4 regions of the Macrococcoides bohemicum genome follow, and region 1 is predicted to be linked to each of the others. Evidence: riboswitches for the same ligand, from Rfam matches in the RefSeq annotation. Region 1 holds a riboswitch; each other region holds the start of a gene.
The links. Region 1 has a riboswitch for S-adenosylmethionine ahead of mtnK (S-methyl-5-thioribose kinase). Riboswitches for the same ligand answer to the same signal wherever they lie in the genome.
Positions count from the first base shown of each region.

Region 2: it holds a riboswitch for S-adenosylmethionine, as region 1 does, so the genes downstream of both, HT586_RS01580 (methionine ABC transporter ATP-binding protein) here and mtnK (S-methyl-5-thioribose kinase) in region 1, are expected to answer to the same signal.
Region 3: it holds a riboswitch for S-adenosylmethionine, as region 1 does, so the genes downstream of both, HT586_RS09315 (hypothetical protein) here and mtnK (S-methyl-5-thioribose kinase) in region 1, are expected to answer to the same signal.
Region 4: it holds a riboswitch for S-adenosylmethionine, as region 1 does, so the genes downstream of both, HT586_RS03255 (methionine ABC transporter ATP-binding protein) here and mtnK (S-methyl-5-thioribose kinase) in region 1, are expected to answer to the same signal.

Region 1 covers NZ_CP054482.1:2,194,956-2,198,688, reverse strand. The annotation lists gene mtnA (S-methyl-5-thioribose-1-phosphate isomerase) at 1-282, opposite strand, end outside; gene mtnK (S-methyl-5-thioribose kinase) at 279-1,481, opposite strand; SAM riboswitch class I at 1,564-1,668, opposite strand; gene HT586_RS11460 (HD domain-containing protein) at 1,833-3,128, shown strand; gene HT586_RS11455 (YwhD family protein) at 3,138-3,635, shown strand.
Region 2 covers NZ_CP054482.1:301,827-305,559, forward strand. The annotation lists gene HT586_RS01575 (efflux RND transporter permease subunit) at 1-1,143, shown strand, start outside; SAM riboswitch class I at 1,211-1,316, shown strand; gene HT586_RS01580 (methionine ABC transporter ATP-binding protein) at 1,390-2,400, shown strand; gene HT586_RS01585 (methionine ABC transporter permease) at 2,401-3,063, shown strand; gene HT586_RS01590 (MetQ/NlpA family ABC transporter substrate-binding protein) at 3,142-3,733, shown strand, end outside.
Region 3 covers NZ_CP054482.1:1,799,791-1,803,523, reverse strand. The annotation lists gene lacG (6-phospho-beta-galactosidase) at 1-1,186, shown strand, start outside; gene HT586_RS09325 (helix-turn-helix domain-containing protein) at 1,266-1,484, opposite strand; gene HT586_RS09320 (hypothetical protein) at 1,759-2,001, shown strand; gene HT586_RS09315 (hypothetical protein) at 2,034-2,276, opposite strand; SAM riboswitch class I at 2,350-2,451, opposite strand; gene HT586_RS09310 (hypothetical protein) at 2,623-2,817, shown strand; gene HT586_RS09305 (hypothetical protein) at 2,869-3,393, shown strand.
Region 4 covers NZ_CP054482.1:614,566-618,298, reverse strand. The annotation lists gene HT586_RS03265 (MetQ/NlpA family ABC transporter substrate-binding protein) at 1-180, opposite strand, end outside; gene HT586_RS03260 (methionine ABC transporter permease) at 198-863, opposite strand; gene HT586_RS03255 (methionine ABC transporter ATP-binding protein) at 853-1,869, opposite strand; SAM riboswitch class I at 1,939-2,045, opposite strand; gene HT586_RS03250 (phospholipase D family protein) at 2,169-3,656, opposite strand; gene HT586_RS03245 (hypothetical protein) at 3,719-3,733, opposite strand, start outside.

The sequences.
Region 1 (3,733 bases):
TAACAAGTTGATTGCTGTTGGTCGTGTGTTGGATAGTCGTGTAATAACGTCCTGCATATAAATTTTAAAGTCTTTATCCCCGTTGTATTGTAAGGCACCGATTACAACACCATATGCTGCAGTAATTCCGATCGCTGGTGCACCGCGCACGATCATATCTTCAATTGCTACTGCTACTGCTTCATAATCTGTGCAGTCGATATACTGTATATCATGTGGTAATTTCGTCTGGTCAAGGAGCGTAAGAACGCCATCTTTGTATTGAATGGATTGTAATGTCATGCCGCAATCTCCTTAAATTCTGTATATAGTGAGAATATAGATGGGTAGATGGATAGCGATTCCGGATATTGAATGAGCGATTTCGCAAACTTAATAAGCTGCACTTCTATCTGAGCGCGTTGCTGCTCAGGTAAAGTCGTTAAATCATTTACTTTAGCAAGTCCGACGATACGACGAATAATTTCAAGTCCACATACTACATAAGCATCTTCAAGCACTGAACGGATATAGCTTGCATAAACTGAAGTTTGTTTCAATGCGACATCTTTCGTCTTTTCCTGTAAGATCGCTAAACTTCTCTGTTTGAATACTTCTAATACATCAGTGATACTTTCGGCAATAAATTTAGCCTGTTCATCTCTGCCAAGCGCTTGCGCATTACTATATGCAAAGAAAAGGTGAGCGAGCACATTTCCGACATCATATCCTGCTGGCCCATAGAAACCGAATTCAGGATCAATGACTTTTGTTTCTGTTTTATTAACAAATACTGAACCTGAATGTAAATCACCGTGGATTAAACTTTGACTTTTATTTAAGAACTTAAGCTTCGCTTCTGCGACTGCAAGCTTTAATGCGTCATCGTTATAAAGTAACTGTTCGACGTATGGAAGTAAGGCACTACTGACCTCATTGCGAGAGAAATTATCGTAAAATGGCTCGGTGAACACGAGATCTTCAGATATCTCGCATAATTCGGGATTTATCGTATCTTTTTGTAAAGCTTTCTTCTCTTTAGCATCAAGTACAAAGTCTGATGTGTTAATCAGTGTCTCAGCCAAATATGTCCCTAAATCAACACCGATATTCGGATAAATATTGCCATCGATTAAACCTTGGCGTAATACTGTGTAATCTTTTAAGTCTTCCATGATGACACATTTCATTACATCATCAATCGCATAAATATGCGGCACAAGTTGTGGTACGATGTCGCCGTGTACTTTGAGTAACTTCCCTTCACGAATTGTACGATCAGTTGATAATTTAAATTCATCTGAAATACGCGCTACGACGCCTGAATGTTTGACAATAATGGACTTGATGCCGTTAGATACACGAAAGACATAATTTAAATTACCATCTCCGATTTCATTTACTGTTAACTTCTCACCGGGGTTAAATAAATTTGTAGTTTCAAGTATGTATGCTGCAATATCAACTTCCTGCATTAAGAAATATGAACTAAACTTAGACAATGGTTTCACCTCAGAATTAATTTTTTCACAAAAAAAAAACGTTTCCCCATATGCACGGGAAAACGTTAGCCATCAGTATCTCTACTTATCTTTCAGCACAATTGTACTGTAGGAATTGGCACCTTTTCCGTGTGGATAGGTTGCTGGACGTCATAGGGCCTAATCCCTCAGTCACTCTTGATAAATAATTATTAAATTTTTTGTTAAGTTGAATATTAAATTAATTAAAAATATAAGTCAATAACTTTCTGAAAATTTTTTGTATTACAAAATTTTTAAAAGCCGTTAATCATTCTATTTTAGAGGCTTTATGATAAAATTTAAGTAATGAAAAAATAAAGGAGAACCACTATGGGCTACCAATTCCAAAAGATGCAGGAAGAGAAGGTATTCAAAGATCCGGTGCATCGCTATGTGCATGTACGGGATCAGTTAATTTGGGATTTAATCAAGACGAAAGAATTCCAGCGATTACGTCGAATAAAACAACTTGGTACGTTATATTTATCTTTTCATACGGCTGAACATTCACGTTTCAATCATTCGTTAGGCGTTTATGAAATCGTACGTCGTATGATAGACGAAATATTTGCTGGACGTGAACATTGGCATAATGAAGATCGTTCGCTCGCATTATGTGCAGCACTGTTACATGATTTAGGCCATGGTCCGTTCTCTCATTGTTTCGAGAAGATTTTTAATACGGATCACGAGCTTTACACACAGCAGATCATATTAGGAGATACGGAAGTAAATCATGTGTTGTCACGCGTTTCACCTGAATTTCCGAAAGAAGTAGCTGCTGTAATCAACAAGACACATCATAATAAGCTGGTCATTTCGATGATTAGTTCGCAGATTGATGCTGACCGTATGGACTACCTACAACGCGATGCTTTCTATACAGGTGTGAGTTATGGTAGTTTTGATATGGAACGTATATTAAGGCTTATGCGTCCGACAAAAGATGAAGTTGTGATTAAAGAAAGTGGTATGCACGCTGTAGAAGATTATTTAATGAGCCGTTACCAGATGTACTGGCAAGTATATTTTCATCCAGTCAGTCGTGGTGGAGAAGTATTGTTAAATCGTGTCCTGAAACGTGCCAAAGTGTTGTATGAGGCAGGATATGCGTTTAAAGAACCACCTAAATATTTAGTGCCGTTCTTTAAATCAAATCAAGTATCCGTTGATGCATATTTAAGACTCGATGAAATGGTGTTAAATTATTATCTGCAGCAATGGATTGACGAAGAGGACGCCATTTTAAGTGATTTATCGCGCAGATTTGTTAACCGTGATTTATTTAAACATTTACCGTTTGATGGTAATCGATTTACGATAGATGAACTAACTGAATTGTTTACTAAAGCGGGCATAGATCCGGATTATTATTTTGTTGTGGACTCGTTTAGTGATTTGCCATATGACTATAACAGACCTGGGATTAACTCGCGTAAACCAATTCACTTAATAACGTCTACTGGCAAGATTAAAGAAATTAGTACTCAATCGGTTATAATCAATAGTATTACAGGTATTCAGAGAAAAGATTATAAAATTTACTATCCTAAAGAAACAATTTTAAATATCGAAGACCTTGAAATTCGAGGTGCAATTATTAACGTATTAAATGAATTAGAATAGGGTGATAATATGGCAGAATTTCAGTTTAATATTATAAAAAATGATCCGCTTGACGGACATAAAGGTACGAATATCGGCTCGATTAGCTTAGATAATGTGGCACCAGTATTTATTGATGTTGCTGAGAAAAAAGCATTTATCGATATCGGTGCGATGCATGCGCGTAGTGAAGTTGAAAAGCGTGTGAAATGGGTGACGGATAAATCTGAAACAGAAGGTCCTGACCAGAAAGAATACTGGCTCGTATGGGTAACGACAGAACGTGCAGAAGTCGGTCCGTATTATGCGGGGGCTACTGCTTGTTATATGGCAGTAAATAAGGAACGTAAACGTGGCTATAAAGTGATGGCTGAACACGTCAATATGATGGATAAATCGATGAAGCACAAGTTCATTTTAGATCAGATTGGTGATGACAATAAAGCGGTCCTAAAAGACTTCTTAATGCATCATAACCCTGAGATGTGGAACAATTCTGGTGAAGCACTAAAAACGATGTTAGGTTAAACGGGCTAACGATAGTTCATCTTTTCCGGATACGGCGAGTATCCGCAAAAGATAAGCACCGTCATATCATCAATTTTGTGACAAAAATGTGACTTTAA
Region 2 (3,733 bases), 460 kb from region 1:
AACCAGGACTTTGCAACAGGTGGTGCAACAAATGCGGTTACAGTAACCGTTAATGGGCCATCAACAGAAGCCATTCGACCAGTCGTTGAAAAGTTAGAAAAAGAATTGAAAGATGTTAAATCGTTAACAAATGTCAATACATCACTTTCAGATAGTTACGATGCTTATACTTTAAAAGTAAATCATAATAAATTGTCTGAATTAGGTTTAACAGCTGGACAAGTTGCAATGACGTTAAATCAACGTAGCGATGATAAAGTTGTGACGAAAGTCGGCGAAAAAGGTAAATCAACAGAAGTTATCTTAACGAAGAAAAAAGAAGATAACTGGACGAAAGAAAAGTTAGAAAACACAAAAATTACTTCACCACTAGGTAAAGTAGTGACATTAAGTGAAGTTGTTAAGATCGAAGAAACAAAAACTTCTGACACGATTAAGCGTGAAGATGGTAATATTTCAGCATCAGTTGAAGGAAAGATTAAAGGTAAAGATGTTAGTAAAGCTACACAAGATGTAACAGAAAAGGTCAATGCTTTAAAACACCCTGATAACGTTGATGTTCACGTTGGTGGGACAAGTGAAGATATTGGAGAAAGTTTCTCACAACTCGGACTTGCAATGCTTGCAGCAGTAGGTATTGTTTATTTAATCCTGGTATTAACATTTAAAGGTGGACTCGCACCACTCGCAATCCTATTCTCATTACCATTTACAATTATCGGAGTAATATTAGGCCTGCTAGCTTTCAAAGAAACATTATCAGTACCATCTATGATCGGTATGTTAATGTTAATTGGTATCGTTGTAACAAATGCGATTGTATTAATTGATCGCGTCATTAACAAAGAAGCAGAAGGATTACCGACACGTGAAGCGATTTTAGAAGCTGCAACGACACGTGTACGTCCAATACTTATGACAGCACTTGCAACAGTTGGCGCATTAATGCCGTTATTATTTGGTGGAGACGGCTCAGTATTGATTTCTAAAGCACTTGCTGTAACGGTAATCGGTGGTTTAGTATCCTCTACGTTATTAACATTGATCGTCGTGCCGATTGTGTATGAATTATTGATGAAAATGCGTAATAAATTTACGAAAAGCAATGCAACAACAGAGCGAGTAACCGTTGTAAATAAATAAAAACTAAAGAATTCATTGACAATTCAAAATTTGAGTACTAATATAAATACCATATTAAAAATTAAATATCTTATCCAGAGAGACTGAGGGAATTGGCCCTATGATGTCTCAGCAGCGGGCTCTTACGAGTACTGTGCTAAATCCAACAAGCTATTATGCTTGATAGATAAGTGACTCATATAATACGTCATTGCTATTAAGCAATGACGTTTTTTTTCTTTGGATAAGGTAAGTGGAGGGAATAGATTGGCGATACAGTTTATTGATGTCAATAAGACATACAGAAGGAACGGTAAGACAACACAAGCGTTGAAAGATATTTACTTAACAATACCAACCGGAAAAATATTTGGGCTTATTGGTTATAGCGGTGCTGGTAAAAGTACGTTACTCAGAACAATTAATTTACTTGAGAAGCCTACGAGTGGTCAAGTGCTTGTGAATGATGTAGATATTACAAAATTAAACAAGCAGAAACTACAAAAAGAACGATTAAACATAGGGATGATTTTCCAGCAGTTTAATTTAATCCAATCTAAGACAGTGGCGGAAAACATCGCATTCAGTTTAAAAGCAGCACATTTCCCTAAGAAACAGTATGATGATCGCATTACCGAATTACTTGATCTTGTAGGACTAACACATCGCCGTGACAGTTATCCAAGAGAGTTATCAGGAGGACAAAAGCAACGCGTTGGAATTGCGCGTGCGCTTGCTAATAATCCTGAAATATTGTTGTGTGATGAAGCGACGAGTGCGCTAGATCCAGAGACAACAAAAAGTATATTAAACTTGATTCGCGATATTAATCAGAAATTAGGGATTACAGTCGTTGTAATTACGCATGAGATGGATGTCATAAAAGAAATTTGTGATGAAGTAGCCGTAATGGATAATGGAGAAATCGTAGAACATGCAGATGTATTTACTGTGTTTTCTAATCCCCAAAGTGATTTAACAAGACATTTTGTAAATGATATCTATCATCTGGAATTACCAGAGCAATATATGAAATTAAATAATGAAGACAAAGAAATTATTACGGTTAAGTTTATTGGAGATAGTGCAGAAAGTGCGTTTATCAATAATTTATATAAGAAATTTAACTGCGATATCTCGATTATTCAAGGCAGGATTGAATACATACAAAATCAACCGATAGGTATATTAACTTTCGAAGTTACAGGTGATATTCAAGAAAGAATCGCTATAAATGAATACATAAAGAAATCAAATGGAATCGAGAGGGTGGCATAAATGAGCGATAAATTTCAAACACTTCTACCAGAATTATATAAAGCATTTTTAGAAACGATTTTAATGTCTAGTATCGCAATTACACTCTCTGTTCTTATTGGATTGCCACTTGGTATCCTTCTTTATTTAACACGCAATCAATTACTATTACCGAATGGACCACTTAACTCGATATTAGGATTTATCGTCAATATCATTCGTTCGTTTCCGTTTATCATTTTGATGGTAGCGATACTGCCATTTGCTACGAAGATTGTTGGGCAGTCCCATGGTCCTTATGTTGCAAGTGTCGCTTTAACGCTTGCCGCTGTACCTTTATTTGCTAGACTTATTGAAACATCTTTAAAGGAAGTCGATAAAGGTGTCATTGAAGCATGTGTAGCTACTGGTGCATCTCTTAAACAAATTATTATGGATGTGTTAATTCCAGAAAGTATGTCAGGGATTTTTCAGGCAATTACTTTAGCGATTATTAGCATACTAGCTTATAGCGCAACAGCCGGTGTTATCGGTGGAGGAGGTATTGGTGACCTTGCCATTCGATATGGATACTATCGTTATGACAACGTTACGATGATAGTAACAGTCATTATACTCATCATCCTTGTACAACTGATTCAAATTACTGGTGACTTTATCAGTAAACGTGTAGATAAAAGATAATAGGTAAAACGAAAGAGTAAAATATAATTGAAAAATAATAAAAAGCGAAAAAATAAAAGAAACGAAAGAAGGAAAAATATGAAGAATATAGTTATTTTTATATTGTCTGGCATCATTGTTATATTGTTATCTGGGATATTATTAGATAAAGGTAATCCATTTGAACGTCAAAATGCGGATGTAAAAAGTACGCAAAGCAAAGATAAAGGTAAAGTTAGTATTGGTGCAACGAGTGGGCCTTATGCTGATATGGTAAAGAAAGCAATTCAGCCTGGTCTTGAAAAATTAGGCTATACAGTAGAGCGCGTTGAATACTCTGATTACATTCAGCCGAATAAATCATTAGCAAAAGGTGATTTAGATGCGAATTTATACCAGCATATTGAATTTATGAAACAGTTTAATGCTCAAAATAAGACCAATCTTGTTGCAACAGGACAAGTTCCAACTGCACCGATGGGTATTTATTCTGGTAAATATAAATCATTTGAAGAAGTACCTAATGGTGCTGAGATTGCAATTCCAAACGATCCGGTTAATGCAGCGCGTGCTTTTAAAACCTTAAAATTAGCACACCTTATTGATATTAAACCAGGGACAAATGAACTTACAATTTCAGAACGTGATGTTATTAATAATAAGAAAAATTTAAAGTTTGTAGCAGTAGAAG
Region 3 (3,733 bases), 400 kb from region 1:
AATTGCATGGTCAAGAATTTTTCCACAAGGATACGGAGAAGTTAATGAAAAAGGCATTCAATTTTATCAAAATTTATTCGATGAGTGTTTAAAGAGAAATGTGGAACCATTTGTTACATTACATCACTTTGATACACCTGAAGTTTTGCATAAAAATGGTGATTTCCTAAATAGAGAAAATGTGAAACACTTTGTAGATTATGCTAAGTTTTGTTTCGAAACATTTACTCAAGTAAAATATTGGACTACTTTTAATGAAATAGGCCCTATTGGTGATGGACAGTATCTTGTTGGTAAGTTTCCTCCAGGCATAAAATATGATTTTGAAAAAGTATTTCAGTCACATCACAATATGATGGTAGCACATGCGAGAGCAGTTAAATTATTTAAAGATAATGGCTATGAAGGTGAGATAGGTGTCGTGCATGCCTTGCCAACAAAATATCCGTATGATCCAGAAAATCCAGAAGATGTACGTGCTGCTGAATTAGAAGATATTATTCATAATAAATTTATTCTAGATGCAACATATCTTGGTCAATATTCTGATCACACAATGGAAGGTGTCAATCACATTCTTAAAGTGAATGGTGGTAAACTAGAAATTTTAGATGAAGATTTAAAAGAACTAGATGCTGCTAAAGACTTAAATGATTTCTTAGGAATTAACTACTATATGAGTGATTGGATGAGGGGATTTGACGGCGAATCAGAAATCACTCATAATTCTAAAGGCAATAAAGGTGGATCTAAATATCAATTAAAAGGGGTAGGACAAAGAGAATTTGATATAGATGTCCCTAGAACTGATTGGGATTGGATGATTTACCCACAAGGTTTATACGATCAAATTATGCGCGTGAAAAAAGATTATCCAAACTATAAAAAAATCTATATCACTGAAAATGGATTAGGATATAAAGATGAATTTGTAGATGGAACTGTATATGATGATGCGCGAATTGATTATGTTAAAAAACATCTGGAAGTAATCGCTGATGCTATTGAAGACGGTGCTAATGTCAAAGGATATTTTATCTGGTCACTGATGGATGTATTTTCTTGGTCTAATGGATATGAAAAACGATATGGTTTATTCTATGTAGACTTTGAAACACAGGAAAGATATCCTAAAAAGAGTGCACACTGGTATAAAGAATTAGCAGATTCAAAAATGATAAAATAAAGATTCCGAAAGTTACAAATGGAGTTGTTAGGTAGGCAACTCCATTTGTCTTTTGATATATAAACATTAAACCAATAATCTATTTCCTCCTTCCTTGCTTCGTTATTATTTCGTCCATCGTCATATTAAATATTTTACTGATGTTATACAGATCAACAGCAGTAATATTACGTTCATCATTTTCTAACTTTGAGTATGTTGATAATCCGATATTTAATAGCTGTGCCATTTCTTTGGATGTATAATCTAGGTTTTCTCTATGGTATTTTATCGCTTTTGCTATGTCTGCGTTATTCAATATTTTCCACCTCTTTTTTAGGTGAAATTAACAAAGAATAAAATGAAAAAGTGGTTATTTTCCAACTCGGAAAATAACCACTTTTTTATGAAAATTTATATTATAATGTAAAGTTATTGTCTTTTGAATATTGCGTTTTGATAAGATGTGTTACTAAATTATTATAAGTTTATTTGATATTCTAAAGAACAGAATTTCCAAATTAGAAATTTTTAATTTATGTATTAATTCCCATATTATGATTAATCTATCATAATACAAAGGAGGTGACGCTGTGGATTTTGAGCTTGGTCGCATACATAAGATTTTAGTAACATTAACTGATCACCCAGATGCAGACTATTACGGTCACTTTAAAGAAGACGACATCATATTCATCCTACTTGAGATGGGCTTAGTGGAATTCAGGTTCAATGTCTTACTCGATGATAACGTGTTCGAAACTTTACTTAATGTTGAAGTAACTAAAAAGGGATTACTCTTTATGACTGCATATAACAATCAGATGAAATACTAAAAAAAGCGCCTATCGCTTGATAGGCACTTTCATTAATACTGCGGTTCTACTGTTACTTTATAACCGTTAATAACAAATTCAATTTTTCGATTTTCATTATTAATCGTTGGTTCTTCAGGTTTTGATTCAAATGTAGAATGTGCTGCATCTAATTCATTTAATTCACTTTTAAGCTGAGAAATCTTTCCCATTCTAGCCATGCTTGAACCCCAGCTATTCGGTTTCTTCATTTGTGCCTCTACGAGTTCTGCTAATACGTCTGCTCTTGTTCTCATTATAAACACTCCTTAAATCGTTTTTACAATAAAAATAAGCTCATCTTAAAGAAAGAAGAGCTTAAGTAAGAACTTCTTATCTTTCAAGACATCATCTTGTTGGAATTAGCACAGTGCATAAGCCTGTTGCCGAGGTTTCATAGGGCCAAGTCCCTCCACCTGCTCTGAATAAGATACGAGCTATTTTTTTGTAAGTTAATTATACCATACTTTTTTATTCAGAACCCTTCGAAATCATTTTGTAATATTTTTTGAGCCATATTTTTAAGGTAAGTTTAAGGTAAGTTTAAGGTAAAGTACATGGATTGAGATAGTATAATTAAAAGAAAATGAGGAGATAAAAGTAATGAAATCATGTCATAAACTTTTTATTGGTGCAGCGCTTAGTATCATTGGATTTATATTCATTGGGTTTGCTTTAATTTATGATATTAAACCAGATAGTTTTCACGGACTCATTGCAGGGTTACTGCTAACAATCGGTATGCCGATGTACTTTAAGAATTTAGCGACACATATTGAGAACGGAAGACAGTCGTAACGATCTGAAAGAATGCTGTATCTATTAATACAAAGTATAAGGAGACGAATCATGACATCAATTAAAGTTGCTGGTATCGATATTTTAAATCAAAGTGTATCACCTTTTAGGTTTGTAGAGAATGATAAACGTGTAAGGTTTTATGAATCTAGACTTACATACTTTAGTTATATGAAGTTACTAAAGAAATTCTCAAACAAATATGATTTGCTATACAATGGATTTGACATTAATGCGCAGCATTATGGGTTAGGAAAGATTATTGATATCAAAAGGTACAATGAGTATATCGTCTACAATGAAGAATTAAAGAAGGATTTTACGCATATTAGTATTAAAGGATTACCGTTAGAAGATGCGATCAATTACATGAGATATCATAAAAGGAAAGAAAAGATGCCATTTTTTAGTTATCTGTATAATGATAAAACGTTTATTCGATTAAGTCCGTTTTTCATTGATGTTATTTCTGAAGATACAGCGCTTATTGCGTGGATCAAACAGGAATTTAAATATGATTATGCGCATGACTTTGATGATGATGAGGTAATGACAGAAGCGGAGTGGCAGGGATAGTATTAAAATGTATTTTCATTGAAGAATTTATATTTATAAATCTTAAAATAGAAAGAGTATTAAAATGAACTTTAAAAGACATATAACTATATTAAGAATCGTCATGTATAGTCTAGATACGGTTATTGCGCTATCACTAATATATTATTTCGGAAGTAAGATATTTCCTTATGAATTCATCGCTCTAGGTGACCAATTCTATTATCTCAGTATTATTCTAATCCTTGAAGCCATTATCTAACTGCAGAGAAAGTCAAAGAAGACTTAGAGGATATACCTTTAGGAAAATGGAGAAGGTATCGAATATAAGTGATACCTCGGTATTAAGGGAATGAAAGTA
Region 4 (3,733 bases), 780 kb from region 1:
ATCCTGGAATTCAACAAATTCAATTTTTATGCCATCCTTCTCTGCTTCTTTCTTAACAACATCCCAGACTTTAGAGTCCACGCCAGTTACACCAATCTTAACTGTCTTTTCATCTTCTTTACTACCACATGCTGCTAGAATTACGATTAAACTTAAAAATAAAACGAATAACTTTTTCATCTTTTCATTCTCCTTTTTTATAAACGACTTGTATATATGCTTGCTACTTTGTTACCGATAAATTGTGTGATCTGAACTAAAACAATTAATATAAGCACTGTAATAAACATGACTACAACGTCAAAGCGCTGATAGCCATATGTAAAAGCGAGATACCCTATGCCACCAGCACCAACAAGACCTGCTACTGCAGAGAACTCGATGAGTGATACGGTAGTAAAGGTTAACCCTAAAATGAGGGCTCCTGCTGCTTCCGGAATTAATACTTTAAATAAAATATCAAACTTACTTGAACCCATAGACTGCGCTGCTTCAATTACACCACGATCTACTGAAACGATATTGTTTTCCACAACACGCGCAATAGATAATGATGCAGCTAACGTCATCGGAAATATCGCTGCCCAGATCCCGATAGATGTACCTACTAAAAATCTAGTAATCGGAATCAGTGCTACTAAGAAAATAATGAACGGAATCGGTCGAATTGTATTGATGATTGCGTTCAATATCGTATTTAACACTTTATTTTCTAAAATATTGCCCTTACCAGTTGCATATAATAATATACCTAGCGGTAAACCAATGAGTGTTGCCAGTACTAAAGTAATTGCTACCATGATGAGTGTGCTGATTGTGTGCTCTAATATTACTGGCCAGAATGTACTTAAATCAGTTTTCAAATCCTTCTACCTCCCTTACTTCTATGCCGTGCTGTGTTATTTCTGATAAGGCACTTTGAATATTTTGAACATCACCAACCGCTTCGATTAATAAATTCCCAAATAATCTATCAGTTAACTCGGTGATACCGCCATACAAAATATTAAAATCAACATGATTTGCTCTACCAATCTTACTCAATACCGGCTCAAGAATTTGTTCATGATTAAAGATAAATCGATATAGTTTACGATTCGTAACATTAATATCTTTAGGGATGTCATCATTAAGTACACTATGCACAAAACGCTTTGTTGTTGGATGAACAGGTGTAGTAAATAGTTCAAATACCTTGTTACTCTCAACCACTCTGCCCTTTTCCATTACAGCTACTTCATCACAAATTGATTTCACAACTTCCATCTCATGGGTGATGATCACTATCGTGATATTAAGCTTTTCATTGATATCTTTTAACAGGTTTAATATTTCATCTGTCGTTTCAGGATCCAGTGCACTTGTTGCTTCATCACAAAGTAATATATCAGGATTCGTTGCTAACGCTCTTGCAATACCTACACGCTGCTTCTGTCCACCGGATAACTGATTTGGGTAATCATCTTTCTTATCATCAAGACCGACAAATGCCAGTAATTCGTCCACACGCTGCTCGATTTCAGCTTTAGAATATTGTTTCGTTAGCTTTAAAGGATAACGAATATTATCACTGATTGTCTTTGCTTTAAATAAATTAAACTGCTGAAATATCATGCCAATATTTTGACGTTGTTTACGTAAATCTTTCTCCTTTAATCCAACGATATCTCTACCTTCAACATATACATGACCAGAAGATGGCGCTTCAAGTCGATTAATTAACCTGAGTAAAGTTGATTTCCCAGCACCTGAATATCCAACAATGCCGTAGATTTGACCCTTCTTGATTGAAAGCGATACATCATCTAGTGCATTAATCGAACCTTTCTTTGTTTGATACGTTTTAGTCACGTGATCAATTTCAATGATTCCCATTTTTTCTCCTCCCAAAATAAAAAACGTGCACTCAGCTGGTAGCTAAATGCACGTTATACGTCCGATTTATCTGCCAAGCATGAGCTTGATGGAATTAGCACAGTGCTCTAAATTAGAGTCCGCTGCTGAGACTTCATCGGGCCATATCCCTCTGTCTCTCTTGATAAAATAATTATTAATTTGTTTTACATGTTACAGTGAATCAAATTATCTGTCAACAACATTTTAAAAAAAGTTTGAGCTGGGGATTTTTTGGCCGATAAATCCAGTTTGTCGGCCATCAAATACCATTTTTAAAAACTTGATAATCCACTAAACTCCTGAATACGATATATTACTGATTTCAAGAATGAAGGATCCTTCTTTACATCATAATGATCAGTTACATGCGCATAAGTATTATCCCATTTCGCATCAAAATCCTGATCAATCTTAGTAAATACCGGTAAGCTCGATTGTCCAGAAATCATAACATCCGTCTCTAGATTTAAGTCACCGACATTACGTCTTGTTAAATTCGCACTCCCTAAGATTAAAGTCGATTCATGTTTATCGTTATCTTTCAGCAATGTAAATTTCGCATGATACTGTTCACCATGACTCACTGCCCATTTAATCTTGATGTTATCATCCGACTTTGCAATTAACTCGTGTGCAACCGGTTTATTCGGAATGCCAGGTTTTTCTTTACCGAATGCTTCTTTATTTACATCTAGAATTAACTGCACATCTACACCACGTTTACTTGCATTAATTAAAGATTTTACAATATCTCGATCAGCAATATAGAACATGCCCATCTTAATAGAATCTCCATCACTCATTCGACCAATCTCTTCTAACAGCGCAGCTTTAATCTTCCCTTCAGTAACTAGTGTTGTCGTATAATTCATACCATTATTAAATGCGCGTGCATTGATCTTAAAATCATCAACTCTTAAATCTGCACCACTCATATTCATCGCATGTACTTCACTATTGATTAAATCTTCCTGAATCTGACCTCTTACTTTTAATGCAACATTTTGATGATGACCACTCGGATCATGTGGGTTACTTGAAGCAATAATTGCAGTCTTCTCTGTTACTAACGTTTTACGGTGATTGGCTTTCATATTGAGCAATCTACCAAATCCACGAACCGTTACATTCGGTTCATCTTTAGAAAAAATATTGGTAATTAATCCATTCTCATTATTACCAAACCAACGTAATGTTGGGCGCCAGAAACCTGAATATACTGGATTAGAGTCTCGTAAATGAACGAGATTCGTTTCATATAAATTTATTCCATTAGCGCGCAACTTTTTATAATGCGCAGGTGTATAACTGCCGTAGAATGAATTGATCGGGTCAGTTAACATATATATTCTAATATTCGGTTGAGCCTTCTTTTTAGCAACTAATGCATCCGTTAATTGTTCAGTTAATTTAGGAAATTCAATTTCACCATCATAAGCATTATTAAATAAAAACATATCCAGAATAATAAAGTCCTGTGCATCGCGAATTGCCTGTAATTGAGCATTAAAGATTTTGTGATCGTAATGCATCACCTTATCTTTCTCATATGTATTATCAATCAACACTTCAGCATCATTTGTCTTACTATAATCAAACCATTTCGACACGCCACCTGGCAGTGGTTTATTGGCACCATATATCGCACAAACAATATATGCGCCAAAGCAAATGAACGCAATTTTTTTGAAACCAAATTTCTTTTTTCTGCGTTTATTTTTAGGCTTAGATTTAGTAACTTGTTTCGTTTTTTTCGGCATAGCACACCTCCATATATTCACTTTATTATACCAAAAAAACAAAGCCCATAAGGACTTTGCTTTTAGTTATTCATAAG